2 regions of the Vibrio sp. THAF64 genome follow, and region 2 is predicted to be linked to the other one. Evidence: predicted binding sites of a transcription regulator. Region 2 holds the regulator's gene; the other holds the start of a gene.

Region 1 (15,549 bases), 660 kb from region 2:
GGTGCAATCACTGGCTGAGTCGCTTTGACAATAAATTGTGAGAATGGGTTGTAGAAGTCTGCACGCGCAGCTTGCAGCCAAATCCGCAAGATCACCACCATGATGTAGAGATCAAACAGGGTGGAAATCAGAAAACTCATTGAATTCATAGGTTACCCTTACTTCGTAGAGCCAAGGCTCAATCTAATTAAAACTGTTTTTCCATTTCTTCAGCACGAGCTACTGCGGCTTGCATCGCTTTCGCTACTATATCTGAAAGTTGGTGTTCGTTGAATGTGCGTAACGCTTCCGCCGTTGTACCGCCTTTTGAGGTGACGTTTTCGCGCAGTGTAGATAGTTCTGTCTCTGGGTTGCCGACGACCATGCTTGCTGCACCTAAGGCTGATTGTTGCACTAAAAGGCGAGCCGTCTCTTTATCAAAACCTTGGGCAATGGCTTCAGCTTGCATCGCTTCCATAAAGCGGAAGAAGTAGGCCGGAGCGCTGCCAGCAGCTGCAATGATGCTGTTGATGCCGGATTCTTGCTCTACCCAACAAACTTTGCCGCATGACTCCATTAGTTCAGCTGCAAAGGCTTTATCTTGCTGTGAAACGTGCGATGGAGCATACAGACCACTCATTCCCAAACCTAGTTGAGAAGGCGTGTTTGGCATAACGCGAACGATTTTTAGGTTGTGATTCAGCATTTCACATAGGCGTTGGCTACTGATACCTGCAGCAATGGAAATGACCAGTTTGCCTGACCAGTCGATGGATTGAAGTGGTTTACATACCTCTTCCATCATTTGCGGTTTCACAGAAAGGACGACCACGTCCGCCTCGCTGGCTGCGGCTATATTGTCGCTGGTGGTCTTAATGGAATAGTCTTGCTCCAACGGCAGGCGTCGAGTCTCAGATGGGGCTGTCGCTGTGATCATGGCAGCAGGATAACCTCCTGATACTAGACCAGAGACGATAGCCTTGACCATGTTACCTGCGCCGATAAAGGCAATTTTCTTGTGTTCCATTGATTGTGTTCTTCCTGTTATTGCTGATTAAGCTTTATTGCTGTAGTCGCGAGCACCGAAAATAGCGGTGCCAATTCGGACCATAGTCGTTCCCGCTTCAATTGCGGCTTCCATATCGCCACTCATGCCCATCGAAAGCGTATCGAGATTGAGCTCTGGGTAACGTTGCGCCAATCGGTTTTTCAGCTCTGCCAAATGGCTAAATGCCGCAAGCTGAGACTGATAGTCTGAAACGTTGGCCGGGATTGACATCAATCCTCTTAACGTGAGGTTTGGCAAAGAAGAAATCAACTCTGCCAAAGCAAAGATTTCGTCATCACTGGCGCCAGATTTAGAGCTTTCACTGCTGGTATTGACCTGAATAAGAACTTGCAGCGGCGCCATTTCTTGCGGCCTTTGATCATTTAATCGCTGGGCAATCTTAGCGCGATCAACGGTATGCACCCAGGCAAAGCTCTCCGCAACATGGCGTGTTTTGTTGGACTGAATTGGACCAATAAAGTGCCATTCTAGGGTTAATTCAGGGTGGTTTTCAGCGAAATACGCAACTTTATCAACGCCTTCCTGCACGTAATTCTCGCCAAAAGCGACTTGACCGGCGCGAGCTGCTTCTAAAATCGCGTCGAACGGTTTGGTCTTACTCACCGCCAGAAGTTGCACTGAGCCTAGAGGGCGTCCACACTTTTGTTGTGCCGCTTCAATCTGTGAGGTGATCTGTTCAATGTTTTGTTGAATACTACTCATAGCTAACTTTATTAAGGATTTTAAATGGATATCGCTGAATTACTGGATTTTAGTGTAAAGCATAATGCTTCAGATCTACATCTTTCTGCTGGTGTATCTCCCATGGTACGCATTGATGGTGAAGTAAGAAAGCTTGGCGTACCAGCGTTCAACCATTCCGAAGTGCATCGTTTGGTGTTTGAAATTATGAACGATGCTCAGCGTAGCGAATTTGAAGAACGTCTTGAAGTTGACTTTTCTTTTGCACTTCCGGACGTTGGCCGTTTTAGGGTCAACGCTTTTAACCAATCTCGTGGTTGTGCGGCCGTATTTCGTACCATTCCAACCGATATCCCGACTTTAGAGCAGCTAGAAGCGCCGTCGATCTTTGAAAATATCGCCAATATGGAGAAAGGATTAATCTTGGTCACTGGGCCAACGGGCTCAGGTAAATCGACTACTTTGGCGGCAATGGTGGATCATATTAATCGTCACCACAATAAGCATATCCTGACTATTGAAGATCCGATTGAGTTTGTGCACACGAATAACAAATGTCTGATCAACCAGCGTGAAGTTCACAATGACACCCATAGTTTTAATAACGCGCTGCGCAGTGCATTGCGTGAAGATCCCGATGTCATTTTAGTTGGTGAGTTACGCGATCAGGAAACGATCAGTCTAGCGCTGACCGCTGCTGAAACTGGCCACTTGGTATTTGGTACTTTGCACACCAGTTCGGCGGCGAAAACGATCGACCGTATCATTGATGTTTTCCCAGGTAGCGATAAAGGCATGGTGCGTTCCATGCTCTCTGAGTCTCTGCGTGCGGTTATTGCGCAGAAATTACTCAAGCGCATTGGCGGCGGGAGAACCGCTTGTCATGAAATCATGATGGCAACGCCTGCTATTCGCAACTTGATCCGCGAAGACAAAGTCGCGCAAATGCAGTCTGTGATTCAGACTGGTGCAGCGCATGGTATGCAAACCATGGAGCAGCATTCGAAACAGTTGATTGCTCAAGGTCTGGTTGATGCAGAAGAAGTGTCGAAAAAAATCGAAGTTGAGCAAGGTCTGTTCTGAGAGAGGTCATGATGGATATCAATCCTTATCTGCAAGGCATGCTGGCTGAGAAAGCGTCAGACTTATACATCACTGTTGGTGCGCCGATACTTTATCGTGTTGATGGTGAGTTGAAGCCGCATGGAGAGAACTTATCGGAAGCCGAAGTGCTGACGCTACTCCACAGCACCATGGATGAAGAGCGCCAGAATGACTATAGCCACAGTCGAGAAGCGAACTTTGCCGTAATGCGGGATTTTGGTCGTTTTCGTGTTTCTGCTTTCTATCAGCGAGAATTACCCGGTGCGGTGATTCGTCGAATCGAAACCACCATACCCACATTTGATGACTTAAAACTGCCTGAAACTCTGAAAGATCTTTCCATCGCCAAGCGCGGCTTGGTGCTAGTGGTGGGTGCAACAGGTTCCGGTAAGTCGACCACTATGGCGGCGATGACCGGCTATCGAAATACTGAGCGTAGCGGTCATATTCTGACAGTCGAAGATCCGATTGAATTTGTCCACGAACATCAGAAATGCATCGTCACGCAACGTGAGGTTGGCTTAGACACAGAAAGTTATGAAGTTGCACTGAAGAACTCTTTGCGTCAGGCTCCTGATATGATTTTGATCGGTGAGATCCGCTCGCGAGAGACCATGGAGTACGCGATGACATTCGCCGAAACGGGGCATCTGTGTATGGCGACGTTGCACGCCAATAATGCTAACCAAGCTTTGGAAAGGATCCTACACCTTGTACCGAAAGAGCAAAAAGAGCAGTTCCTGTTTGATCTCTCCATGAACCTCAAAGGTGTTATCGGCCAGCAGTTGATCCGAGATAAAGACGGCCAAGGTCGTCATGGCGTATTTGAAATTCTACTTAACAGTCCACGTGTATCGGATCTCATTCGACGCGGTGATCTGCATGAACTCAAATCAACCATGGCGAAATCCCAGGAAATTGGTATGCAGACGTTTGATCAGGCGCTTTACCAACTGGTGGTGAATGACAAAATTACTGAAGAAGATGCGCTGCACAGTGCAGATTCAGCCAATGATCTGCGTATCATGCTTAAAACTCAACGAGGTGAAAGCTTCGGTGGTGGTGCGCTGGCAGATGTGAAGATTGATATGGATTAGAGATTGCTCTTCGCCGTTTGGGGCGTGTGAATATTTTCTATCGTGGTCTATTTGTGGCACTGAAATATAAGGGGTTGGCGCAATGTGCCAACCCTTTCTGTTTTTTCGCTTAGCCGTATTGAGCTTCAAACCAGCTTTCAAGGATAACGACCGCTGATTGGCAGTCGACATTCCCTTTGCTGAGCGCCTTGTAGCCGCCCATACTGAACAGCTCTGAGCGAGCTTCTGTAGTGGATAAGCGCTCATCGTGCAGTTCGACAGGAAGGCCGAAACGGCCGTGAAGACGATTAGCAAACTTTTTCGCTCTAGGAGTAATCGTTTCCAAATCTTTGCCGTGAAGGTCCGTTGGCAGGCCGACAACCAGTAGGTTTGGTTGCCATTCTTTGATCTGCTTTTCAATATCGTCCCAGTTGGGAATGCCATCGTTGGCTTTAAAGGCTTTCAGCGGTGATGCCGTGCCTGTAATCTCCTGACCAATGGCACTGCCAATACTTTTAGTGCCGAAGTCAAAAGCCATAATTGTTCTAGACATAAATTTTAATGGGGAGGTTATGCATGACCAATATCACTGGACAGTTGAGACGCGTTGATGCCAAGCATCTGCACGGCTTTTTGCCAACGTTCATTGATCGGTGTGTTAAACATGACATCAGGGTCGGCTTCAATCGTTAGCCAAGAGTTTTCAGAAAGCTCAATCTCTAATTGGCCCGCTTCCCAACCAGAATAACCTAATGCAACAATGTACTCCGGTGGTTCGGCTTCTGTACCGAGAACCGCGAGTATGTCCTTTGACGTCGTAACGGAGATACAGTCAGTCATCTGAATGCTGGATTCATAATGATCTTTCGGCTGGTGAAGAATAAATCCTCGATCTCCTGAAACCGGGCCGCCATTGAGTACCGGTTTCTCAAGGCTACCGACTTTGAGTTGAGGTTGAGTCGCTTCAACGTCGACCTGCTTGAGCATTTTACCTACTGTGATGTCGATTGGAGCATTAATCATTAAACCCATCGCGCCATCATCATTGTGTTCACATACGTAGATAACGCTGCGTTGGAAGTAGGGATCTTTCATCCCCGGCATCGCAACTAAAAAGTGGTTGGTTAAATTCATAGTTACTCCAGCGTAAAGTGGGCGACAAGTTATCGCCCAATGATCATGTGAGTAAATTACTGCTTGTTGAGTCGACGCTCTATCGCATCCATCAATTTACCCGTAATTGAGATATCAAATGCAGCCTCGATTTCGCGAATACAGGTTGGGCTGGTTACATTTATCTCAGTTAACTTGTCACCAATGACGTCTAAGCCTACAAAGATCAAACCTTTTTCCTTAAGTGTAGGCGCTACAGCCGCTGCGATCTGTTTATCTGTTTCGCTCAGTGGTCGGGCTTCACCTGTACCACCTGCCGCAAGGTTGCCGCGAGTTTCACCTTTTGCCGGAATACGTGCCAGGCAGTAAGGCATCGCTTCGCCGTCCACGACCAGAATTCGCTTGTCGCCGTTGCTGATGTCAGGAACGAATGTTTGTGCCATCGCATAGTTTTGGCCGTGGTTAGTCAGGGTTTCGATAATCACAGAAACATTTGGATCGTTGTCTTTGACTCGGAAAATAGATGCACCACCCATGCCATCTAGCGGTTTTAAGATCACATCTCCGTGCTGTTCGCGGAATTGTTTAATCTTCTCTGCTTTGCGGGTCACGATTGTGGTTGGGGTGAGTTCTGGGAACCAGGCTGTGAACAGCTTTTCGTTACAGTCACGCAGGCTCTGAGGTTTGTTGACGATTAACGTGCCTTTCTCTTCTGCTCGTTCAAGAATGTAGGTCGCGTAGATATACTCAGTATCGAACGGAGGATCTTTACGCATCAATACCGCATCAAGCTCTGACAGCTCAATAGTTTGCTCTGACTTAAACTGGAACCAGCCTGTTGGATCTTCTTTGAGTTCCACCACTTTGGTGTCTGCAACAGCGACACCTTGGTCTAAGTGCAGATCATGCATTTCCATGTAGTGGATTTCGTAGCCGCGGCGCTGCGCTTCAAGCATCATGGCAAAGCTAGAGTCTTTCTTGATGTTGATGGACTCGATAGGGTCCATCACGATACCTAATTTGATCATGGTTTTTCTCCGTTTAACCAAGGTCGCCAAAGCGAACTTGAAGGGCAGTAATTGCGGTAAGAGCTGCTGTCTCTGTGCGTAATACGCGTGGGCCTAGCAGAGTCTCTTCAAATTGATATTCTCGGGTTTTCTCGATCTCTTCTGCGGACAAGCCACCTTCGGGGCCGATCAACAGGCGAACTTTCTCGACCGGAGCTGGCAGCGTATTGATTGAGTATTTTGCTCTGGGGTGAAGGTTGAGTTTAAGGCCATCATAATCTTCTGCACACCACTCATCTAACTGCATGATAGGGCGAATCTGCGGAACGATATTGCGTCCACTTTGCTCGCAAGCGCTGATGGCAACTTTCTGCCATTGGGCGAGCTTTTTCTCAAAACGTTTTTGATCTAGCTTGACGCCACAACGCTCAGAAATCAGTGGGGTAATGGTATTAACGCCCAGCTCTACGGACTTCTGAATGGTGAACTCCATCTTTTCCCCGCGAGAAATGACCTGACCTAAATGCAGGTCCAGTGGTGACTCGCTGCTGCGTTCAACACGTTCAGTGATATTCACCGTGACGGACTTTTTGCTGACTTCTTCAATTACGGCTGGAAACTCGGCCCCATAGCCATCAAAAAGCAACACTTCTTGTCCAACCTTCATCCGCAAGACTCTTCCTACATGGCCGGCTGCATCTTCGCTAAGCGCTAAACTGCCAAGTTGGGTTATAGGTTCAGGGTGATAAATTCGAGGAATTCGCATCAGCTTTGTATCCGGCCAGATAATTGAGAATGAACTCCTAACATGGATGCTTTATGCCTAAAAAACAAGGGGCAGGCTGTACATATCGCTACAATTCATAAGGGGCAATTACAGAGCCTGACATGCCTTGAAAACGAAAGGGTTATGATTGCCCTGAATCTTGAAGATTCGACGCTCACGTTCACATTCCCATGTGTCGACAGGATAGAGTTTATTCCAAGCTGTCATGAGTTGGCTTTGTTGCTTCGATAGCTTGAATCCATATTCCTGACTCATGTACAGATAGGTTCGGGCAATGGAACCTCTGGCGCGGTCTGGTGGCATGACTCTCCGTTGCTTAAAGTTGACCTGCATTTCGCATTGGCCATACGTCACGCCATCCATCCCATTCCACTGGCTGAAGTTGTAATTCGAGCGATCGCCGTTTACTTCACCGATAGCGGGGGTGAGGTTATGTAGATCGGCTTCCATTGAACGAAATACGGTGTCATTTTTGGTGCAGTTTTTTCGTCCTCCAGACTGCCAACATTGTCGTTGGTGGCCAAACTGCCAAGCGGGAACAACATGCTCCCATTCGATTCTTGAAGCACGTTTTTGCTGTTTTCTCACGGCGTAACCACATGACTTTAAATCGGGAATACCTTTCTTTCCCTGCCAGGTGATATCACATCCACAGTAAAAGCTGGTGGGGTGATCGGAATATATCTTTAGTGCTTCTTTCTTGGCTTTCGAAAATGAAGAGGGAGGCGCAGAGAGCACCTGAAATGAACTAATAAGTACAGTGAAGTAAACAAAAAATGCACGAAGTTTCATGTCGATAAGTATTAGAAAAGTATGACTTATCGCAGTCTAGCATGCATTTGTCAGTGAAACTTATTAATGGCTCACTGAGTTATGAGAGCTGCTTACCCGTAAACACAAGGGTTTGCTGACAGCTCTGGCATCGGTAGCTGCTTTGATGACGCAGGACTTTATTGTGACGTCTGATAGTCAGTGGGTAGAGCTGGCACCCACAGCGGTACTCGAAGGTTTTCCCTTGTACGGAAGTAATTTCAAAACTGTGCGTAGTACGAGCAGGGACGCCAAATACGCTTTCCATGATCGATTGCCATTCTTTACCGTGAGGTCTGACTCGACCATAGACCTGATAAGTGATCAAATGTGCGATTTCATGCGGGATGACTTCATCGAAAAACGCTTGCTGATTTTCGGTAAATAAAACGGGATTGAGGCGAATCTCATTGAGTTGGAGGTAGGCTTTGCCCGCCGCTTTACCTCTCAGTTTGTAGCTGATAGAAGGGAAAGAAAATGAGCGCTGAAAAGCATGTTGAGCCGTTACGATATAGCGAGCGACCACTTGTTGTGCGCGATAGCTAAGCTCTGTATCCAAATTCATCTCCAAAAAATTCGCCCCTTAGACAAGGGGCGAATCATATACCGGATTAGACGTTGGTGCTAATGGTGCTTTTTCTTGATGGTTTCATGATAAGCGTGCCAAGTACCGTAGCCAAGAATTGGCATAGTAAACAACATGCCGATTCCGTAAGTCGCAAAGCCAATTAAGATACCGCCACAGATCACGGCTGCCCATACTATCATCGCTGGAATATTTGATTTGACGGCGTTAAAGCTGGTAAACACAGCGGTCATCATATCAACGCGTCGCTCCATCATAAGTGGGATGGAGAAAGCAGAAATACTAAACACAATTGCAGCCAGTACCATGCCGACCAAAGAGCCGATAACAAGGAATGGAAGGAAATCTGTTATTGGGGCGCCCTGAACCGAAGGGTATAACGCATGAAGTAACGCAGCGATACGCATCCAGAAAATCATACACACGGCGAGCATGACAGCAAACGCCCATTGTGATGAAGAGTTACGCCCAATGGCTTTCATTGAGTGAAGTAAGCTGGCGTGATGGCCCTTTTCCCGCTCCCAACTGGCATCATAAAGCCCTAGCGCTAAGAAGGGACCAATTAGCATATAGACGACTAAACTTGGCATGACGACTAAGTGTGTGCCTTGCCATTGAACTAGCAGCACAATACCAATAGCTGCCGCCATGAAACACAAACCGTAAAAGGCACTGATCAACGGCATACGCACAAAGTCGTGCAAGCCGAGTGACAGCCAATGAAACGGCGCGGATAAGCTGACATGATTGCACGGTATAGTACGTGCGTATTCGTTATCTGGGACTTCCTTTCGTTTGTCGTTGAAGTCTTGTGGATTCACCGTACGAGGCATACATCCTCCTTGATCGACTCTGTAATAAGTCACCCATAGATTCATGGGTGGCGTCTTGGAACTCGATGCCCGGCTTTGCGACTGCCCTAATAAGCTGCGCATCTGACTTGGTCTGTTAAAAAGCAATTTTTGGCGAAGAATTATCCTTTTAACATATTGTTAACTATTGACCCCATGACAAAAAAATACAAATTTGTTGTTTGATTTTTGCGCACAAAAACAAAGGGCTTCTGGTTACCCAGAAGCCCTTGAATAGCAAATTAGTGCGGTAATTTAAATTACTTAAGACCAGCGAAGTCGCGCAGAAGTGCAGCTTTATCAGTCGCTTCCCATGGGAATTCTTCACGACCGAAGTGGCCGTATGCTGCTGTTTTCTTGTAGATTGGCTGAAGTAGGTTCAACATTTCTTGTAGGCCGTATGGACGTAGATCGAAGTGTTGGCGTACCGCTTCAACAATGATGTCTTGAGATACTTTTTCAGTACCAAATGTTTCCACCATGATAGATGTTGGATCTGCAACACCGATTGCGTAAGAAAGCTGAATCTCACAACGGTCAGCAAGGCCAGCCGCAACGATGTTTTTCGCAACGTAACGTGCAGCGTAAGCAGCAGAGCGGTCAACTTTTGAAGGATCTTTACCTGAGAATGCACCACCACCGTGACGAGCAGCACCACCGTATGTATCAACGATGATCTTACGACCTGTCAGACCACAGTCACCCATTGGGCCACCGATAACAAAACGGCCAGTTGGGTTGATGAAGAAGTTAGTGTCTTTGTTTAGCCACTCTGATGGTAGAACTGGCTTGATGATCTCTTCCATAACCGCTTCGCGTAGGTCTGGCGTAGAGATTGAGTCACAATGCTGAGTCGAAAGAACGACAGCGTCGATACCAACGATTTTTCCTTGGTCGTACTGGAACGTTACCTGTGATTTTGCATCAGGACGTAGCCAAGGTAGTGTGCCGTTTTTACGTACTTCTGCTTGTTTTTGAACAAGTAGGTGAGAATACGTAATTGGAGCTGGCATTAGTACGTCTGTCTCGTTAGTCGCGTAGCCGAACATGATGCCTTGGTCACCAGCACCTTGCTCTTTTGGATCCGCTTTATCAACGCCTTGGTTGATATCTGGAGACTGTTTACCAATGGTGTTCAGTACCGCACAAGAATCGGCATCAAAACCCATGTCAGAGTGAACGTAACCGATATCACGAACGGTTTGGCGAGTTAACTCTTCGATATCTACCCATGCTGATGTAGTGATTTCACCACCAACCATCACCATGCCAGTTTTTACGTACGTTTCACACGCAACACGCGCTTTTGGATCTTGCTCGATGATTGCGTCTAGAACTGCATCAGAAATTTGGTCTGCGATTTTATCTGGATGACCTTCTGATACCGACTCAGAAGTAAACAGGTGTTTAGCCATGAGAGCTCCACTTTTAATTCAAGGAAGTGCTCCATTATTAACGGCGGAACACTAAGAAATAATACTGATATCTGTAGGTGTTTCTACATCTAGACGTCTATTCTAATTTTCATAGCTCGAATTACAAGCTCTTTTTTAATTTAATACATATCCAAACGTTTGCTTCTAAAGAGTTAAATATTACTAACTTGGATAGAAATGGCAGAAAATAAGCGAGAATCCCCTGTATTCAGACTGTAAAACGTTTGCACAGCTTAGGCGCCTTTGAGAGAATAATCGCCCATCAAAATTAGTTTTCGCTTAACGCACTCAGGAGCAGACATGTCTTCCCGCAAACATCTAGCTAATGCTATCCGTGCCCTTAGCATGGACGGCGTACAACAAGCCAACTCTGGTCATCCAGGCGCACCTATGGGTATGGCTGACATCGCTGAAGTTCTTTGGCGCTCTCACCTAAACCACAATCCAGCAAACCCAGAATGGGCTGACCGCGACCGTTTCGTGCTATCAAATGGCCACGGCTCAATGCTGATTTACTCTCTGCTTCACCTTGCGGGTTACGAGCTGTCTATTGATGACCTGAAAAACTTCCGTCAACTGCACTCTAAGACACCAGGTCACCCAGAGTACGGTTACGCACCGGGTATCGAAACGACGACTGGCCCACTAGGTCAAGGTATCACTAACGCGGTAGGTATGGCGCTGGCTGAGAAAACTCTAGCAGCACAATTCAACAAAGAAGGCCACGACATCGTTGACCACTTCACTTATGCATTCATGGGTGACGGCTGTCTGATGGAAGGTATCTCTCACGAAGCCTGTTCTCTAGCAGGTACGCTAGGCCTTGGTAAACTAATCGCTTTCTGGGATGACAACGGTATTTCTATTGATGGTGAAGTGGAAGGTTGGTTCTCTGACGATACACCTAAGCGTTTCGAAGCGTACGGCTGGCACGTAATTCCAGCAGTAGACGGTCACGATCCAGAAGCGATCAATGCAGCGATTATCGCTGCGAAAGCGGACTCACGTCCTACGCTAATCTGTACTAAGACCATCATCGGTTTTGGTTCTCCAAATAAATCTGGTTCACACGACTGTCACGGTGCTCCACTAGGCGCTGACGAAATTGCAGCAACTCGTAAAGCGCTAGGTTGGGAACACGGTCCTTTTGAAATCCCAGCTGACGTTTACGCTGAGTGGGATGCAAAAGAAGCAGGCGCAGCGAAAGAAGCAGCGTGGAATGCGAAGTTTGACGCATACGCTGCAGCTTACCCTGCAGAAGCCGCAGAGCTTAAGCGTCGTCTAAACGGTGAATTGCCAGCTGAGTGGGAAGAGAAAGCAACACAAATCATTGCTGACCTTCAAGCAAACCCTGCAAACATCGCATCACGTAAAGCGTCTCAAAACGCACTTGAAGCGTTTGGTCAAATGCTACCTGAATTCCTAGGTGGCTCTGCTGACCTTGCCCCTTCTAACCTAACTATGTGGTCTGGTTCTAAGTCTATTTCAGCTGAAGATGCGTCAGGTAACTACATCCACTACGGTGTTCGTGAGTTCGGTATGACGGCTATCATGAACGGTATCGCACTACACGGTGGTTTCGTACCATACGGTGCAACTTTCCTAATGTTCATGGAGTACGCGCGTAACGCTATGCGTATGGCGGCTCTGATGAAAGTGCAGAACATTCAGGTTTACACGCACGACTCTATCGGCCTTGGCGAAGACGGCCCAACTCACCAACCGGTTGAGCAAATGGCTTCTCTACGCCTGACGCCAAACATGAGCACATGGCGCCCATGTGACCAAGTGGAATCAGCAGTGGCTTGGAAACTGGCTATCGAACGTAAAGATGCACCAACTTCACTTATCTTCTCTCGTCAAAACCTTGCACAGCAAGAGCGTGACGCTGAGCAAGTGGCGAACATTGCTAAGGGTGGTTACATCCTGAAAGATTGCGCAGGCAAGCCAGAGCTAATCCTTATCGCAACAGGCTCTGAAGTTGAGCTAGCAGTGAACGCAGCGGCTGAACTGACTGCTGAAGGCAAGCAAGTACGCGTTGTTTCAATGCCATCAACGGACGCATTCGACAAGCAAGATGCAGCTTACCGTGAAGCGGTTCTGCCATCTGACGTGACAGCTCGTATCGCGGTAGAAGCAGGTATTGCTGACTTCTGGTACAAGTACGTTGGTTTCGACGGCCGTATCATCGGTATGACCACCTTCGGTGAATCTGCACCAGCAGGTGAGCTATTCAAGATGTTTGGTTTCACAACTGAAAACGTTGTGAACACAGCGAAAGAGCTTTTAGCTTAATTGTTAATTGCTTTGAAAGCCGGGTCCTTGTGACTCGGCTTTTTTGTTTTTACCCGATACGATGAACTAGATGCGATTTATAAATCTATCAGGTAGTATTTGTGACACGAAAAAGATGTAGAGCGATGGAATCATGCTAAAAGTTGCGATCAACGGATTTGGACGTATTGGACGTAATGTTTTGCGGGCAGTATATGAAAGTGGCAAAAGCCAAGATATCAAGGTGGTAGCCGTTAATGAGCTGGCGCAGCCCGATGCGATGGCACACTTGCTTCAATACGATACTAGCCACGGTCGATTTGGTAAGAAGATTACTAACGATCAGGAGCATATTTACGTTCACCATGAGAGCGGAGAATTTGATTCCATCCGTATTCTTCATCTGGCAGAAATCGATCTTCTACCATGGCGAGATCTGGAAGTGGATCTGGTGTTGGACTGTACCGGTGTGTTTGGCTCTCAAGCTGATGGCCAAGAACACATCAAAGCGGGAGCGAAGAAAGTCCTGTTTTCTCACCCGGGCGCCAGCGATCTCGACAATACCATTATCTACGGCGTTAACCACGATACACTAACAGCAGATCACAATGTGGTATCCAATGGTTCGTGTACAACCAATTGTATCGTCCCTATTATCAAAGCTCTTGATGAAGCCTTTGGTATCGATTCAGGTACTATCACTACTATCCATTCTTCGATGAATGATCAGCAGGTCATCGACGCCTACCATTCTGATCTCAGACGTACTCGTGCAGCCAGCCAATCGATCATACCCGTAGACACTAAGTTGCATAAAGGTATTGAAAGAATCTTCCCGAAATTTTCTAACAAATTTGAAGCAATTTCAGTACGAGTACCTACTGTAAACGTCACAGCCATGGATTTAAGCGTCACAATTAATACAAATGTGAAAGTTAATGACGTAAATCAAACCATTGTTAACGCTTCTCAGTGTACATTACAGGGCATTGTTGACTATACTGAAGCTCCGCTCGTTTCCATCGATTTTAATCATGATCCTCATAGTGCGATCGTCGATGGCACGCAAACCCGAGTTAGTAATGGCCATTTGGTTAAGATGTTGGTTTGGTGTGATAACGAATGGGGATTTGCGAATCGTATGTTAGATACGGCACTCGCAATGCAAGCCGCTCCCCGTCAAGTTTGACGCTGTAATGCCACTTTTTTAGTGGGTATGCAGATTAGCGGCGATGGAGAAATGTTTATTTCTAGCCTTGAAATAAATAATGATAAACTCCATATCTAAATCAGTTTGAAGAATTATTGGGCTTGGCAGGGTCGCCGGGTCTTAAAAACTTTACTTTTTGAATATTTGAGAGGACACATCATGTCTGTAATCAAGATGACTGACCTGGATCTAGCAGGTAAACGTGTATTTATCCGTGCGGACCTAAACGTACCTGTAAAAGAAGGCAAAGTAACTTCTGATGCACGTATCCTAGCATCTCTACCAACTATCAAGCACTGCCTAGAAGCTGGTGCTAAAGTTATGGTTACTTCTCACCTAGGTCGTCCTACTGAAGGTGAATACGCAGAAGAGTTCTCTCTACAACCTGTTGTTAACTACCTAAACGACGCCCTAGATTGCGAAGTTAAACTAGCTAAAGATTATCTAGATGGCCTAGAGCTAAACACAGGTGAGCTAGTTGTTCTTGAAAACGTTCGCTTTAACAAAGGCGAGAAGAAGAATGAAGAAGAGCTATCTAAGAAATACGCTGCACTTTGTGACATCTTCGTAATGGATGCATTTGGTACGGCTCACCGTGCACAAGCATCTACTCACGGTGTTGGTATGAACGCGCCAGTAGCGTGTGCTGGCCCTCTACTAGCAGCTGAACTGGAAGCACTAGGTAAAGCAATGGACAACCCAGAGCGTCCACTAGTTGCTATCGTTGGTGGTTCTAAAGTTTCTACTAAGCTAACGGTTCTAGAGTCTCTGTCTAAAGTTGCTGACCAACTTGTTGTTGGTGGTGGTATCGCGAACACATTTATCGCTGCAGATGGCCACAACGTAGGTAAGTCTCTATACGAAGCAGACCTAGTTGAAACGGCTCAAAAGCTAATGAAAGAGTGCTCTATCCCAGTTGCGACTGACGTTGCATGTGCCAAAGCATTCGATGAAAACGCAGAAGCTGAAATCAAGCACGTTTCAGAAGTGGCTGACGATGACATGATCTTCGACCTTGGTCCAGAATCAACAGCGGCTCTAGCTGAAATCATCGGCAACGCGAAAACTATCCTATGGAACGGTCCTGTAGGTGTATTTGAGTTCAAGAACTTCGAAGCGGGTACAAAAGGTATCTCTGAAGCAATCGCTGAGTCTGCAGGTTTCTCTGTAGCAGGTGGCGGTGACACGCTAGCAGCTATCGATAAGTTTGGTATTAAAGCTGACGTATCTTACATCTCTACTGGTGGCGGTGCATTCCTTGAATTCGTGGAAGGCAAAGTACTACCAGCAGTTGCGATGCTTGAAGAGCGCGCTAAGTAATTAAACGAAAGCGGGGGAATGATTCTCCCGCTTTGTTGTTTGCTGCAAGTCACATTGTTCTTTGCTAGAATGACGCACGTTGTGAGCAAACGTTTGCAAGAATTTAAACTTAACAAGTTTTATTTTTAAAACGACAGATAAATAGGATTACATCCATGTCTAAGATCTTCGATTTCGTAAAACCAGGTGTTATCTCTGGTGATGACGTACAGAAAGTTTTTGAAGTAGCAAAAGAGAACAACTTTG
Region 2 (15,549 bases):
CGAGGGCGAAGGTAGAAGAAACCTTCTGGTGCTTTGACCAACTCAGTGTTGTAGCGTTGGTAAAATGAAGAAAGCTCAACTTCAAAGTCAGACAGCAACGCGTGATTGTCGAGATCTTCGGTAGAAATATGACGTCCGGCACGAAGCATGCTGTCTAGCGCCGGGAAAAGTGGATTTGAAATCGCTTTTGCCAGATTTTCTGACATGTAATCATTAGTATCGGTCGATGACATTTGCTTGTACCTTTGCTCCGTATTCGTTAATTGCCTGCCAGTCTGGCTGAATCGCTTGATAATCCGATTCGGAGTAACCCAGACGTACTGCTTGATCAATGACGATACGAGCTAAATCGAAATGATGAGTGCGCGGATGCTGTGCTAGATAGTCGCGTAATACAGCTCCAAGATGGATAGCTGTACCCTGCTCTTTATGTACTTTGAGCATGTCACCTATGCGCTCAGAAAGCTCATCATTCACTTGTTGGAATTCTTCATACTCCACTTCCAGAGGCACTTGTCCGGTCACTTCGTCATCTCGAAGAACCAGTGCTTCATCGCGGAGATCGACTAACCTTTCTGCATCGGCATAAGTGAGATACCAAGGTGTGTCGAAGTAGTCTTTGACTGACTGACGCAAACGCGTGCTGAAGGCACGGTTCTTATCCATGTCAATTGCGGTGCGGATAAACTTATGGACGTGTCTGTCGTATCCAATCCATAAATCAATCGCTTGTTGGCCCCAGCTTGTGATGCGATCTAGTTTCATCTGTAAGCCAAACAAGGCCTCCTCAATAAATTCCAGTTCATCTTGTCCGTAAACAATTTCCTGAATATCAAGGATTTGAGTTTGTAGCTCGTCGCTGGCTGCTTGCAATGTATCTTGCAACTCACGCAAGGTGCTAGACGTTTCAGATAACAACTCTTCACAGTTGTTGATCGCTTCACGCCAATCTTTGTTCAGTAGCTCAGCAATCTGCACTTTGACGGACTGTTGCTGCTCATCCATAACACGTTGGTTGAGATCAATTTGATCGAATATCTCACCCACGGAATATTTGAGCACGCCATAAACGTTCTTTTTCCAGTGCCCCGGCGTCCCGCCTTGCTGAGCAGATTCAATCGCTTTCGCCATTTCATCCGCCACCATCGACAACTGAATTGAGAGGCGTAACTTAGAAAACTCACGATGGCGAACATAATAGTCCGTAATTCCAATCGCGAGCGGCGACAAGCGATAAATACTTGCGCCATCATTCACTTCACTGGTAAAGCGGCTAATCAGCCTCTGCTTTACCATCTCATTAATCGCGTTGTTAGCCCGAAAAGCCGACGCTTCTCCGGTATCCTCAAATAATCGAGTGACGATAGTAAATGCGTCGTGCAATTCACCTTCACCCAATTCTTCATCAAACCTCTCATTGCTAAGGACTGCAATAGCGATGAGAAATGCGAGACGTTCAGTCGGCAGGTTTAATGAGAAATCGTGCTGCTTTACCCAGCCAACCAATTCATCAATGGGTTGCTCAGCAGCGTTGAGAGTCATCTCACTCATTATTATTCCTGTTCTTCTTTCTTTTTGGCCCATACATGTATGTATCGGCCTAGCGAGAGGTAGGGCTCTTGTCGACACAGCTGTCGCTCAAGTGCCACCACATCTTCTGTCTTATAGTCGCCCATGTATTCTCTGTTTCCGATGTAATCACTAAAACAGCGAATACCAGCTTTGCCACAGATTTCAAAGCCAGCGTCCTCGATCCACTTGTAGACCTCTTCTGGTTTAAGCCCTTTCTGCGGCTGTAACTTAAATCGTTTTCGATGCGGCATACCCTCTAATACATGAGGAATGTTGCCACATACGACATTCTTGTAGACCAGACCATGATGGTTGTAGAACATGATGGAAGCTGCGCCCCCCGGTTTCACCTGCTCAAGCACCGTTTCTAAAGCGGGTTTCGGGTCTGCCAACCACTCCATCACAGCATGGAACATGGCCACATCAACGGGCTGCTCCAGATGCTCTGCAATGTTCTGAACTGGCGAATGAATCAAGCGATACTGCTCAAGCAAGCCATTTTTTTCAATATCCTGCTTGGCTAGTTGCAGCATTTCCAAAGATAGATCACATAAAGCGACGCGATGTCCGAGTTTAGCCAGCTTTTGCGACATTTGTGCTAAACCACCGCCAGCATCCAGCACATCGAGGCTTTTCCTGCTACCATTAACCGCACAAAGTAGTTGTTCAAGTTCTTCCCAAACAATGACTTGGCGTATCTCTCCTTTATCGGAGCCGTAGATGTTTTTTGCAAATTTGTGGGCAATATCGTCGAAATTGCGGTCTTCAGTCACGGCGGCTTAGGTTATCATGTCGAATCGTGCTGCTATTCTGTCATAAGAAAGGCAGATATAAAGAGGGATTCTCTTAAATTAAAATCAATTGGTGTTTTTTCGGACTATTTAAGTATGTTTGAGCTGAAAAAAGTGGTGTCATCCCTTTTAATGCCTTTGCCAGCAATGCTGATCATCGGTTTTTTAGGTCTGATGCTGATTATGTTTACAAGGAAGCAAAAAACAGGCTGTTTTGTTGTTCTATTCTCTTTCATTGGCATTTTTCTCATTGCATTCCAGCCAGTTTCATCTCGTCTCCTGATGCCACTTGAGCGTCAGTATTCTGCATTTTTTCCTGTCGATGAGACGATCGACTACGTTATGGTCTTGGGCAGTGGTCATGTGGTGGATGATAAAATTCCGCCCACTTCTGAGCTTAGTCGCACCGGCCTGATGCGATTGGCAGAAGGTATTCGCATTATGCGCATCTATCCGGGGTCTAAATTGATCCTGTCTGGGTACGCCGGAGGGTCTGAAGTCAGTAACGCACGTATGATGGCGAAAGTGGCTCTAGCTCTGGGGGTTTCAAAATCCGATATTATTTTGCTCGAAACCGCAAAAGATACGTGGGAAGAGGCAAGGCAAGCGGCGGCATTTGTTAAACGCAAAAAGTTGGTTGTGGTGACATCAGCCAGCCATATGAAGCGCGCGCTGAATGAATTCCATTCTGCGGGCCTTAAACCTTACCCTGCTCCGACTAACTATTTGGCGCACGATAAGGTGACACAGGCTTGGGCAAAATACGCACCGAAGGCAGTCTATCTAGAGCAAACAGAGCGCTATTGGCACGAAACATTAGGCCGTATCTGGCAATCTCTGCGTGACTGGGCATCCGATTACGAAGAGAAAGCAATACAAGCTTCCGATAGTAATGTTTAATTAAAAAAATACCGAGGGCATGCCTCGGTATTTTTTTGCTTGTCTGTTTAGGTCAATCACCCGCAAACATGTACCCTTCACCATGGACGGTAACAAAGATTTGTGGGTTCTTGGGGTCAAATTCCATCTTAGCGCGCATGCGTCGAATTAACACATCAATAGTACGATCATTAGGTGCATCGACTCTGTGACTAATCATATTAAGGATACGTTCACGGCTCAGTACTTGATTCGGGTATGAGGAAAGAGCTACTAACAGCTCGTATTCTGCTTTGGTCAGTTTCACGGGCTCGCCATTTTTACTCAGAGCGCGACGCTGAACATCGAAAGTCCATTCCGCAAAACGTACCACATTACCTTCATTTTTATGCTGCTCATTGACGTCGATGGCATTGCGAGCAGCGGCAATTCGCCACAATAGGTTTTTAACACGAACAAGCAGTTCACGAAGTTCGAACGGTTTGGTTACATAATCGTCTGCGCCCATTTCTAGACCTACGATTTTATCAATGCTATCCGTGCGTCCTGTTACCAGGATAATTCCAATATCCGACTGACTGCGAAGTTCGCGAGTGAGCATCAACCCATCTTCACCAGGAAGATTGATATCAAGCATCACTAAGTCAATCGCATGATTTTGTAGCGTGTCGCGCATTTGCTCGCCGCTTTCGGCTTCGCTGACCTGATAACCTTCATTTTGAAAGTACCCAACCAACTTGCTGCGAGTCACTGCGTCATCTTCAACTACTAATACGTGATAGCTCATTTACACCACTTAATTACACTTGGAATTGTCTTCACTTGTATTCTATTCATAATCAGTAACAATTCTAGTCTTTGTCCGCTTACTATCCAGAAACCTGAGTGTTTATTGATTCAAAACAAACCTAGTCTCTGGCGTTCATAACTTTCCATTTTTGCACTCAACCTGAAACAACCACCATTACCGCTATTCATTTTTATTCGTTAAACTAATAGGTAGAATTTTCAGGAGTCTGAACTAATGCAAGAAATCAAAGCATTCAACGAAAAACGTGCCGAAATATACTGGTGGCTGTCGAGCCTTTATGCCAAAGAGCTCACAGAAGATAACCTTCAGCAGTATCACTCAGCAGAGATCCGATCTTTCTTGACCGGACTTGGTGAAAACTCCCACCTTAAGCCAGCAATAGAGCGCGTAATTGACGCATTAAATCGACTGATGGATCGCGATGATGCACAACTGGAACTCGCCGCTGATTTCTGCGATTTGTTTCTAAAGTCAGATAAGGATTCCGCACTGCCTTACGCGTCAATGTACATTGGCAAGTCTGGCCTGCTCAATGATCAGCCTGCTACTGATATGGAAAAGCTGATGGCAGAGCATGGCATCGAGGTCGAAAAGGGTCTTAATGAACCAGCTGACCATATCGCTATTGAGCTCGATTTCCTTGGCAATCTGATCATCCGTTCTAATGAGTTAGAGCAAGACCGACATATGGAAGAAGCGTTTTCAGAGCAAGAGCAATTTATCCAGCAACAGCTCCTCAGCTGGATTCCACAATTTAGTAAAAAGTGTCAGGCGTTAGATGAGTTTGGATTTTATTCTGCAGTTTCATTGCTGTTGATCGCCTTTCTTGAGTTGGATTGTGCCTATCTGAAAGGCGAGTAACCATATAGTAATTGTGTGATACATAACTTATCACTGTTACGTTTTTTATTTGCTCTTCTGTTGTTTGCGGTCTAAAATCGTGACCGCAAACGATAAAAACGAATGAACTAGAGACAAACCGCTGAATACAGCGGTTTTTGTGTTTCTGATACTTTCTGCCAAATTATTCTACAATCTGAATATGCTTCCTGGCAGTCATCGACAGGACAGAACCTTATGGCCACTATAAAAGACGTGGCACGCTTAGCTGGCGTGTCTACTACAACCGTTTCTCACGTAATTAACAAAACTCGCTTTGTTGCTGAAGCGACTCAGGAAAAGGTAATGGAAGCCGTTACCGAACTGAATTACGCCCCCAGTGCTGTTGCCCGTAGCTTAAAGTGCAACAGTACACGCACCATTGGTATGCTTGTTACTCAATCTACCAATCTGTTCTTTTCTGAAGTCATCGATGGTGTTGAGAGCTACTGTTATCGTCAAGGCTACACTTTGATCTTGTGTAACACTGGTGGTATTTACGAAAAGCAACGCGACTACATTCGCATGCTGGCAGAAAAGCGTGTCGATGGCATTTTGGTTATGTGTTCTGACCTGACTGAAGAACTGAGCGAAATGCTGGACCGCCATAAAGACATCCCAAAAGTAGTTATGGACTGGGGCCCTGAGAGTTCTCAAGCCGATAAGATCATTGATAACTCAGAAGAAGGTGGCTACCTCGCGACGAAATACCTTATCGATAACGGTCACAAAGACATTGCTTGCTTAAGCGGACACTTTGAAAAGGCAGCTTGTCAGGAACGCATCCTAGGATTCCGTCGTGCAATGGATGAAGCGAATCTAACCGTGAAAGAAGATTGGATTCTTGAAGGTAACTTCGAATGTGATACTGCGGTATTAGCGGCAGACAAAATTGTCGCCATGGACGACAAGCCAACCGCAGTATTCTGCTTCAACGATACTATGGCACTTGGCTTAATGAGTCGTCTACAGCAGAAAGGTATTCGCGTACCTGAAGATATTTCTGTGATTGGTTACGATAACATTGAGCTTGCAGAGTACTTCTCACCACCGCTAACAACGGTTCACCAACCTAAACGTCGTGTTGGTAAAAACGCGTTTGAAATCCTTCTAGAGCGTATCAAGGACAAAGAACACGAAAAGCGTGTATTCGAAATGCACCCTGAAATTGTCGTGCGTGATACGGTGTACAACTTAAACAAATAGCATGCTCAATAGTCCGACTAATAACTCAATCTATTAGTCGGACATATCATTTTCACGCAATTTCCTTGAACCAAGATCACATTTGATCAATAGAGATGTGATACTTACCTCAAATTTTATTTATCCTTAAAATGTTCGACTAATGCCACGAACAGGGCAAACCACTTCGAAAGAGTGGGACGCAAAGCTTCCGGCCTGACTCAGGAGACTGAAAGGTAGCGGGGTTGCCGATGGGCAAAAATGCAAACGATCCGTATCGTTTAAAACAGTACACTGTAATTGTTATCTAGAGCTAAGTAACTAACGTGTGAGTTTTATTTCGGTATGACACCTTACTGACACTTTATCTGCATTATTTTGCTATTCTCTCGGACCTGAATTTGGTGGCGTATAATAATATACACCGAGATAACACAGCATGGATAAACCAATACTTAAAGACTCGATGCGGCTTTTTGATCAGCTTGGTCGTATAAAATCGCGTTCGATGTTCGGCGGATTCGGAATCTTCGCAGACGACACAATGTTCGCATTGGTGGTCAACGATAAGCTTCACATCCGCGCGGATGACAAACTGGCTAGTCAATTCAAATCTGAAGGCTTAGAACCCTACGTTTATAAAAAACGAGGTTTTCCGGTCGTTACCAAATATTTCGCTTTAACTGACGATGTGGCTTCCTGCCCAACTCGTGCTCTCGCCCTCGCACAAAGTGCATTGGCGATAGCTAAGAAAGAGAAAACGTCGCAGGCTAAAACACGACCAAATCGCCTCAAAGACCTACCGAACCTCCGTCTGGCAACAGAACGAATGCTAAAGAAAGCAGGTATCGATAGCGTTGAAAACCTTGAAGAGGCAGGTTCAGTAGAAGCGTTTAGGGCCATTCAGGCAACGCACTCTGCTGAGGTCTCTCTTGAATTGCTATGGGCGCTTGAAGGGGCGATTAACGGAAAACACTGGTCAGTGATTCCACCAGAGCGACGACAAGAGCTGGTCAACAAACTGAACAACTGATCGACAAAATTGATGAAAAGCCAACCACTCAGGTTGGCTTTTTTATTGTTTGTGAAATTTAATCTTTGCCAAACGGTTCTTATTTGTTAACAATTTTTATTGAGTCGAAAGCCTGAGACTCGAAACAGAGGAAGTCGTTATGAATAAGAAACTTGTGTTGGGTGTCCTGCTGGTTGGCCTGATCGTTTTTCTCGGTATTAACTTTGGTCAATACCTCACCTTAGAAAACGCGAAAGCCCAACAAATAGCGCTTTCTGAATACATCAATAACAACTTTGTGCTTGCAGCCGTTACTTATTTCTTGGCTTATGTCGCCATTACCGCCTTTTCGATCCCTGGTGCAGCGGTGGTCACTCTCCTCGGCGCAGCTTTGTTTGGTTTCTGGACCAGTCTACTACTTGTTTCTTTTGCCAGTACCATAGGTGCGACACTAGCCTTTTTGAGCAGTCGTTTCCTCTTGCGTGACTGGGTTCAGAGTAAGTTTGGTGACAAGCTGAATGCCATCAACCAAGGCGTTGAAAGAGACGGTGCTTTTTACTTGTTTTCATTGCGCCTGATCCCCGTGTTCCCGTTTTTCCTGATCAACCTTCTAATGGGTCTGACACCACTTTCAACAGCGAGATTTTATCTCGTTAGCCAGTTAGGTATGCTGCCAGGCACTGCGGTGTATCTGAATGCAGGTACACAATTGGCACAAATTGACAGCTTGTCAGGAATCGTATCTCCGTCTGTCTTAGCCTCATTCGCACTACTAGGGCTTTTCCCTGTCATTGCTAAATGGGTGATGGCAAAAATTAAAGGCGCGCCTCAAGCACAAAATGGGAGCCCTTCTTGAAGATATTCACCGCCAATAACCCACCAGAAGCTCACATTGTTTGCGAGCTTCTTAAATCAAACTGCATTCCATGTGAAGTGCGAGGAGAAGGTATGTTTGGCTTGCAGGGTGAAGTCCCTTTCGGTGAAAACTCCCAACCCTATATATGGCTTCTCGATAGCAAGATGTATAATCAAGCCAGCGCTATCATTGAACAATATATGCAGCAAACACTGGTTGGCTCGGAATGGCAATGTGAGGAATGCGGAGAAACTAACGAAGCACAATTCGCTATCTGCTGGCAGTGTGGTGCCGCTGGCCCTGCTTAGTTGGTAATGGCTTGTTGTTTAATGAAGGCAATAGAGTGTTGATTAAATTCTTCTGGACGCTCTACGTTGCACACGTGGCCACAATCGGGAATTTCCAGTAGCGTACTTTTCTGGTGCGCTGCGACCATTTCTTTGACCGGGCGAATAAACATGTAGTCCCTTTCCCCCATTAGATACAATGTAGGAATTGGTAATTCACGCTCTTTAAAGTATCGCATCATCGGATTCACATCAGCCGTGAGAATAAACCAACGTTTAAACTCTTTCTGGCATAGCTTCTTCGCTTCGCGGATAAACAGGTGGCGGGATTCTTTTTGTGTACGCTGTGGCATGACGATATAAGCAAATAAGCTGTACAACCACATATAAGGCACGATGTGCTTACACAAGTTACCCAGCTTCACCAAAACTTGTGAACGCGTGTTCAAACGCGTTACAGCGCCTCCTAGAACCATAGACTTAACCCGGCCAGTCGACATCTCTGCCAAGTTTCTTACGATAATGGTTCCTAAAGACATACCAACGAAATGCGCTGATGTAATCTTTAAATGGTCCAAAACCTTAAGAATATCCGCGGTAACCGCTTTGAATGTATAACGATTTGAGATCAACTCTTTGATGAAAGGGTTAGACTTACCGTGTCCACGAAGATCCACCAACAGTAAGTTAAAATGCTGTCGATAAGCTTTGATCTGCTTGAACCAGATAGATGAACTGCCACCTGCACCATGCACAAAAACCACCCACTCATTACTGGTTGGGTGCAAATATGTTTTATGGAAGAGAAGCGTTTCGCTCATATTCTCGCAATCAGTTAGGTCAATAATTTTGTGTCGGGCAGAGTATCACAAACTCTCTATCTTTTAAGTCAGCTTATGCCAATTAAGCCCACAATTACCACAAATTAACCCTAAATTTAACTCAAAAAAGGCGCCATATAGGCGCCTTTTTTCATAGTAATTGTTATCAATCTAATGCACTGTGATACAAACTCAAATACTCATCCGCCGCTTTGTTCCAGCAAAAATCTTGTTGCATTGCGTATAACTGAACACGCTTGAGTTCACCGGGCTGCTGAGCGTACAACAGCAATGAGCGTTGCAGCGTTAAAAGCAGTTCTTTAGGCTCTGGCAGTTCAAACACAAAGCCAGTAGCGGTCTCTGGATCAGCATCATAATCGTTAACACTGTCTTTTAATCCTCCAACACCCCGAACAATCGGCAATGTGCCATAAGCCATGCTGTAGATCTGGTTTAAGCCACAGGGTTCAAACTCAGACGGCATTAGGAAGAAATCAGACCCAGCTTCCACCAGATGAGCCAATTCGTTGTCGTAGGCCTCTATAAACTTGAACTTATCACTGTGTAAGGCTTCGATATCTTTAAGCTTAGATGCCAGAACTGGGTCACCTGTACCAACAATGACCAGCTGAACCTCATAACGCAAAAACTGGTCGAGTATCGGCAGTAAGTAATGGACACCTTTCTGGTTCGTCAGCCGACATACCATGCCATACACTGCGCCGTCATTTTCTGCTAAGCCAACGCGCTCCTGAAGAGCTCGCTTACAGGCTTTTTTGCCGCGCACCATACTTTGACGATTCGCCTTGTAATTGGTTGGCAAGTAATGATCAGTCTCCGGATTCCAAGCAGAATAGTCACAGCCGTTCAATATACCAACTAAGTCGCCTTCTCGCTGTTTGAACTCAGCAGCCATACCATGGCTACCTAGTTCTGTTTTGAGCTCTTCTGCATAAGTTGGGCTGACTGCATTGATCTTGTCAGCATTCATCACACCCGCTTTTAACATGGTTACGTGTGTTGAGCTTACTGCCGCGTCCGGTGCGTAGCGAGTATGCATTTCAGGCAAAACCTGAAGCTCCTCGTAGCTGAATACACCTTTAAATACCGCATTGTGCACAGACAGGATACTTCTGGTTTGTGCAAAAAAGTCTGTGCGGCCATATCGGTGTTTGAGCAGATAAGGGACAAATCCCGTATGCCAGTCGTTAGCGTGAATAATATCCGGTTGGAAACCCAGCTTAGGCAACATATCCAGACAGGCAGCACTAAAGAAAGCGAAGCGCTCACCATTGTCGCTGTATGCCTGATTGTTTTCGGCATACATCTCTGGACGATCAAAGTACTTAGGACAATCAATCGCGTAGGCTTTTAAGCCTGCAACGTGCAGCTCCCGAACCAAATACTCAGTATGAGGCCAGTGCGCGAGTGTCGTCTTCAACACCACTGGAGCTGATGTGACTTGAGGAATTTTTTGATAAGCAGGTAATGTTACTCGTACATCTTGATTAAGTTTGAGGAGAGCCTCGGGTAGCGCCTTGGCCACGTCGGCCAAGCCACCACTCTTGATGAGTCCTTCAACTTCCGATGCTACAAACAGAATAGATAAATTCTTAGTAGCCAATTCGTGCTCCTTTAGGAATGACAACAATACCATCATCAGAGACGTGGAAGTGCTTTTTGTCTTCCGTGAGGTTCACACCAATTTGCGTACCAGGTGCAATATCTGCGTCTTTGTCGATGATGACGCGACGTAGTACACAACCCTCGCCTACTTTCACGTCGCCCAAAAGGATACTTTCGCTAATATCACACGCAGATGCAATATTACTGCGGAAACCTAGTACAGATTTTTCGATTCGTGAGCCACGAACATAACTGCCGTTACATACTAGACTGTCAATGATCTGCACACGGCCATTATCCGAGTCAGTAAATGTTGCAGGCGGTAGTGCTGGGTAAAATGTGTGAAGAGGCCACTTTCGGTTATAAAGAGAGAATGGAGCATCTTTCTCAAGCAAGTCCATGTGCGCCTGCCAGTAGGCATCAATCGTACCGACATCACGCCAATAAACTTCTTCTTTCTCGCCAGTAATTCGGTTGGTACTGAAATCATAAACAAACACATCACCACGCGGGAACATTTTTGGAATGATGTCTTTGCCGAAATCGTGAGAAGAGTCTGGGTTATCCGCGTCTTCAATCAGTTCAGCAAACAGTGGTTGGGCTTCAAATACATAGTTACCCATTGAAACCAACGCATGTTGAGGATCACCAGGAATCGGCTTAGGCTGCGCTGGCTTCTCTTCAAAGCCGATCATTCGTCCGTCTTCATCTACTTCAATAACACCGAACTGAGAAGCCTCAGACAGTGGCATACGCAATGCCGAAACCGTCAGTGATGCTTGTTTTTCTTTATGAAAATCGAGCATCTGTTTGATGTCCATTTTATAGATATGGTCAGAACCAAAGATGCACACTTGATCGGGCTCAGCCAACTCCATAAAACGTAAGTTCTGATAGATCGCATCCGCCGTGCCTTCATACCAACGTTTACCGGTGCGCATCTGCGCAGGGATTGGGTCGATGAATCGATCAGTGATGCCACTGATATTCCAACCTTTCTTAAGGTGATGGAACAGGGATTGGGATTTAAACTGAGTCAACACATAGATGCGCATCAAATCAGCATTAACGAAGTTGTTTAAAGCGAAATCAATAAGACGGTAACTACCGCCAAAAGGAACCGAGGGCTTGCTACGAGACTCTGTCAACGGACGAAGGCGTGAACCTTCACCACCAGCAAGGATCATTCCTAAAACACCAGCCATTATTTATTCTCCATAATAATTTTTAATTGCGGATAAGTTTCTATTTCGGGGACTTATCTTTGTCTTCCTAGTTGCTAGTCTGATTTCACGCAGACATACGATATGGAATGCTTAGCCTGTTTTTTCGAACATAAATCCATTTTATGTTTCGTCTAATAATCATCAATTCTTTGTGCACAGGGTTTACTATAAATTACCGTATTTCGTTAAATTTACAATTTAAAAGATGCTATACCTTGAACGCGACAAAGTTTACTTTGCCCTGCCCTGAAGCAGCTCACAGAATCAAGGGCTTTTAACACAAGCCGTTAACACGACGCATACAAAGTGGTGACTTTGATCGCAGTTCACAATTTATTGCCAAGATGATATTACGAGCAGATGGCAGTTTCATGAATCACCTAATCCGAATGCATTTCTTAGCTAATCCATTGTTCTGAACAATATCCATTGATTACTCAACGAATAATAAAAAAGCAGCCTAAAGAGGCTGCTTTTTTAAATGTAGGATTAATGGCTTTACTTTGCGGACTTCTTACGCTTATCGGTAATTTCCCATTTACCATCGATATACAACGCTGTGTAGCCTGATGGTTTGCCATCAACCTCAGATCGAACATAGTTCTCTTTCGATTTGCGGCTGAAACGCACTACCATAGGAAGACCGTCTGGATCTTTTTCAGGCGCTGTTGTCAGATAATGGAATTTAGGAGAAATACGATCTTTAAATCGAACCAACTCTTCTACAAGAGGAGCACGAGTTTCACGCGATTTAGGGAAAGTACTTGCCGCCAAGAACAGACCAGAAGCACCATCACGCAATACAAAGTATGCATCTGAGTTTTCACACGGTAACTCAGGAAGATGAACTGGGTCTTCTTTAGGCGGTGCAACTTCACCGTTTTTAAGGATTTTGCGCGTGTTCTTACATGTCTCGCTAGTACAGTCCATGTATTTACCAAAGCGACCGTTCTTCAGAACCATGTCACTGCCGCACTTATCACACTCAACGACAGGGCCATCGTACCCTTTCACCTTGTATTCGCCATGCTCAACGATGTAACCATCACAATTAGGGTTGTTACCACACACGTGTAGCTTACGCTTATCGTCGATCAGGTAAGCGTCCATTGCGGTTTCACAAATCGGACAACGCTTTTTCGCACGAAGTGCTGCTGTTTCAACGTCTTCTTCTAAAACGTTAATGATGCCTTCTTCGTCACCCAAATTGATGGTGGTCTTACAACGCTCTTTTGGTGGTAATGCATAACCTGAACATCCAAGGAATACACCTGTCGATGCTGTTCGGATACCCATTTCACGAGAACAAGTTGGACACTCGATATCGGTGTAGACGATATGGTTTGGCTTCATGCCACCATGATCTTCATCCTGCTCCGCTTTTTCCAGATCTCCAGTAAAGTCACCAAAGAAGTTATCCAGAACCTTCTTCCAGTTCGCTTCACCTTCAGCAATTTGGTCAAGCTTTTCTTCCATGCGAGACGTAAACTCATAGTTCATCAACTCATGGAAGCTATCATCCAAGCGATCCGTTACGATTTCACCCATTTTTTCAGCGTAAAATCGACGTTGTTCAACTTTAACGTAACCACGATCCTGAATGGTCGAAATGATAGACGCATACGTTGACGGACGGCCAATGCCTCTCTTCTCAAGCTCTTTAACCAAAGCCGCTTCAGTGAAACGTGCAGGCGGTTTGGTAAAGTGCTGTTTAGGATCTAATTGAATCAAATCAACCTTGTCACCAACCTGAACGGCAGGCAGGATCTGGTCTTCATTCTTACCTAGTGGACGTTGAACACGAGTCCAACCATCAAACTTAAGAATGCGGCCTTTGGCCTTAAGCGTGTACTCAGCAGCTTTGACGCTCACTGTCGTAGAATCATACTTTGCAGGTGTCATCTGACACGCGACAAACTGATTCCAGATAAGTGAATACAGTTTATGCGCATCCGCTTCCATGCCTTTCAGATCGTCAGCTTTAACTGCCACATCTGAAGGTCGGATTGCTTCGTGCGCTTCCTGCGCACCTTCTTTGCTGCCATACACATTAGGTTTAGCCGGAAGGTAAGCGTCACCGTACTCATCGCCAATGAATCCACGAACGGTTTCTACAGCTTCTGCGCTCAAATTCGTCGAGTCGGTACGCATATACGTGATATAACCCGCTTCATACAGACGCTGAGCTAACATCATCGTTTTCTTAACGCCGTAACCTAAACGAGTGCTGGCTGCTTGCTGAAGCGTTGACGTAATGAACGGAGCAGAAGGCTTGCTCGACGTTGGGCGGTCCTCACGTTTGCAAACTTCGTATGCTGCTTTTTCCAGCACAGCAATCGCTGACTGCGTTTCAGCTTCATTCGACGGCTTAAATGCCACACCATCTTTCTGGGCAACCTGAAGACGGAAATCCGTTTTGTTAGCAGTTTTAGTATCCGCGTGAATATCCCAAAACTCTTCTGGAACAAACGCTTTGATTTCGCGCTCACGCTCCACCAATAGTTTTACCGCCACCGACTGAACACGGCCAGCAGACAGGCCACGCGCGACCTTTTTCCACAACAGTGGTGAAACCATAAAGCCCACAACACGATCCATAAAGCGGCGTGCCTGTTGGGCGTTAACGCCATCCATACTAAGCTCACCCGGTTTCTGGAAAGCTTGTTGAATCGCGTTCTTAGTAATTTCGTTAAAGACAACTCGTTTGTATCGCTCTTCATCGCCACCGATGATCTCACGAAGGTGCCAAGCGATAGCTTCTCCCTCGCGATCCAAATCGGTTGCGAGATAGACGCTATCTGCGTCTTTCGCGAGCTTCTGTAGCTCAGCAACCACTTTTTCTTTACCAGGCAAGACCTGATAATTCGCTTCCCAGCCGTTAAATGGGTCGATGCCCATTTTTTTGATCAGCGCTTTGCGGTCTTTTTCTTTCTTGATTCGAGCTTTCTCTTCAACACTCAAACCTTTCGTAGAGACAGCCGCTGCCTTCTGGCCGGTACTCTGACCTGCGGTAGGTAGATCGCGTACGTGACCCACACTGGACTTAACAATAAAGTCCTTACCTAAATACTTATTGATGGTTTTAGCCTTAGCCGGCGACTCCACAATAACGAGTGACTTACCCATATTGACTCAAGTGTCCTTAATATGATTTCGGCGATTTAACGCACGACATACTTAATATATTGCTTCTTTTTTTACTATTGAGCGAGAAACCAAGAAGATCAATATCTTTTTTTAAATTCAACATTGACTGGTCGACAATTCGACGAATGGTAATTGTCTCGATGCTTAGAAAGTGCCACATACTAAACGTGGCAAAGATGCTTCCGCTAGTACAACAAAAAAATTTTTGCCTTCGGTCACAAAACCCATCGCATTGCCCGTTTAACATTGGGACAAGCTAGATTGATCTGACGCAATTGCTTTCGTTATTAACCCTTCTACAATCCCCTCTATTATATAAACGCGTTGATAAGCGAGTGATAAATATGAGCGAGAAGAAAGTCATTTCCAAATTCGAATTGTTGCTGATAGCCAACCACATCATTCAGGAGCATGAAGACTATGTTGAAGGAATGCGAGCAGACAGCGTCGAAGAAAA

What was found. Region 2 encodes PurR, which represses purine synthesis genes. Its sites were predicted from a motif close to TNANGNAAACGTTTNCNTNA; they were not measured.
Region 1: metK (methionine adenosyltransferase) is a predicted target of PurR. The motif match lies at 10,626-10,645, and genes of this name have one in related genera.

Annotation. Positions count from the first base shown of each region.
Region 1 is NZ_CP045355.1:3,085,457-3,101,005, reverse strand. Features, by position in the region: gene FIU99_RS14350 (YggT family protein) at 1-149, opposite strand, end outside; gene proC (pyrroline-5-carboxylate reductase) at 188-1,006, opposite strand; gene FIU99_RS14340 (YggS family pyridoxal phosphate-dependent enzyme) at 1,034-1,750, opposite strand; gene FIU99_RS14335 (type IV pilus twitching motility protein PilT) at 1,775-2,812, shown strand; gene FIU99_RS14330 (PilT/PilU family type 4a pilus ATPase) at 2,824-3,930, shown strand; gene ruvX (Holliday junction resolvase RuvX) at 4,040-4,462, opposite strand; gene FIU99_RS14320 (YqgE/AlgH family protein) at 4,480-5,043, opposite strand; gene gshB (glutathione synthase) at 5,100-6,050, opposite strand; gene rsmE (16S rRNA (uracil(1498)-N(3))-methyltransferase) at 6,064-6,795, opposite strand; gene endA (deoxyribonuclease I) at 6,904-7,608, opposite strand; gene FIU99_RS14300 (SprT family zinc-dependent metalloprotease) at 7,688-8,185, opposite strand; gene FIU99_RS14295 (DUF2189 domain-containing protein) at 8,251-9,045, opposite strand; gene metK (methionine adenosyltransferase) at 9,324-10,478, opposite strand; gene tkt (transketolase) at 10,800-12,794, shown strand; gene epd (erythrose-4-phosphate dehydrogenase) at 12,928-13,962, shown strand; gene FIU99_RS14275 (phosphoglycerate kinase) at 14,143-15,303, shown strand; gene fbaA (class II fructose-bisphosphate aldolase) at 15,459-15,549, shown strand, end outside.
Region 2 is NZ_CP045355.1:2,422,471-2,438,019, forward strand. Features, by position in the region: gene mukE (chromosome partition protein MukE) at 1-233, opposite strand, end outside; gene mukF (chromosome partition protein MukF) at 214-1,551, opposite strand; gene cmoM (tRNA uridine 5-oxyacetic acid(34) methyltransferase CmoM) at 1,554-2,345, opposite strand; gene elyC (envelope biogenesis factor ElyC) at 2,460-3,263, shown strand; gene torR (two-component system response regulator TorR) at 3,316-4,029, opposite strand; gene torD (molecular chaperone TorD) at 4,267-4,914, shown strand; gene purR (HTH-type transcriptional repressor PurR) at 5,131-6,138, shown strand; cyclic di-GMP riboswitch class I at 6,284-6,370, shown strand; gene FIU99_RS11095 (TfoX/Sxy family DNA transformation protein) at 6,557-7,150, shown strand; gene FIU99_RS11100 (TVP38/TMEM64 family protein) at 7,290-7,985, shown strand; gene FIU99_RS11105 (DUF2007 domain-containing protein) at 7,982-8,293, shown strand; gene FIU99_RS11110 (alpha/beta fold hydrolase) at 8,290-9,093, opposite strand; gene glgA (glycogen synthase GlgA) at 9,260-10,717, opposite strand; gene glgC (glucose-1-phosphate adenylyltransferase) at 10,707-11,924, opposite strand; gene topA (type I DNA topoisomerase) at 12,444-15,071, opposite strand; gene FIU99_RS11130 (YciN family protein) at 15,437-15,549, shown strand, end outside.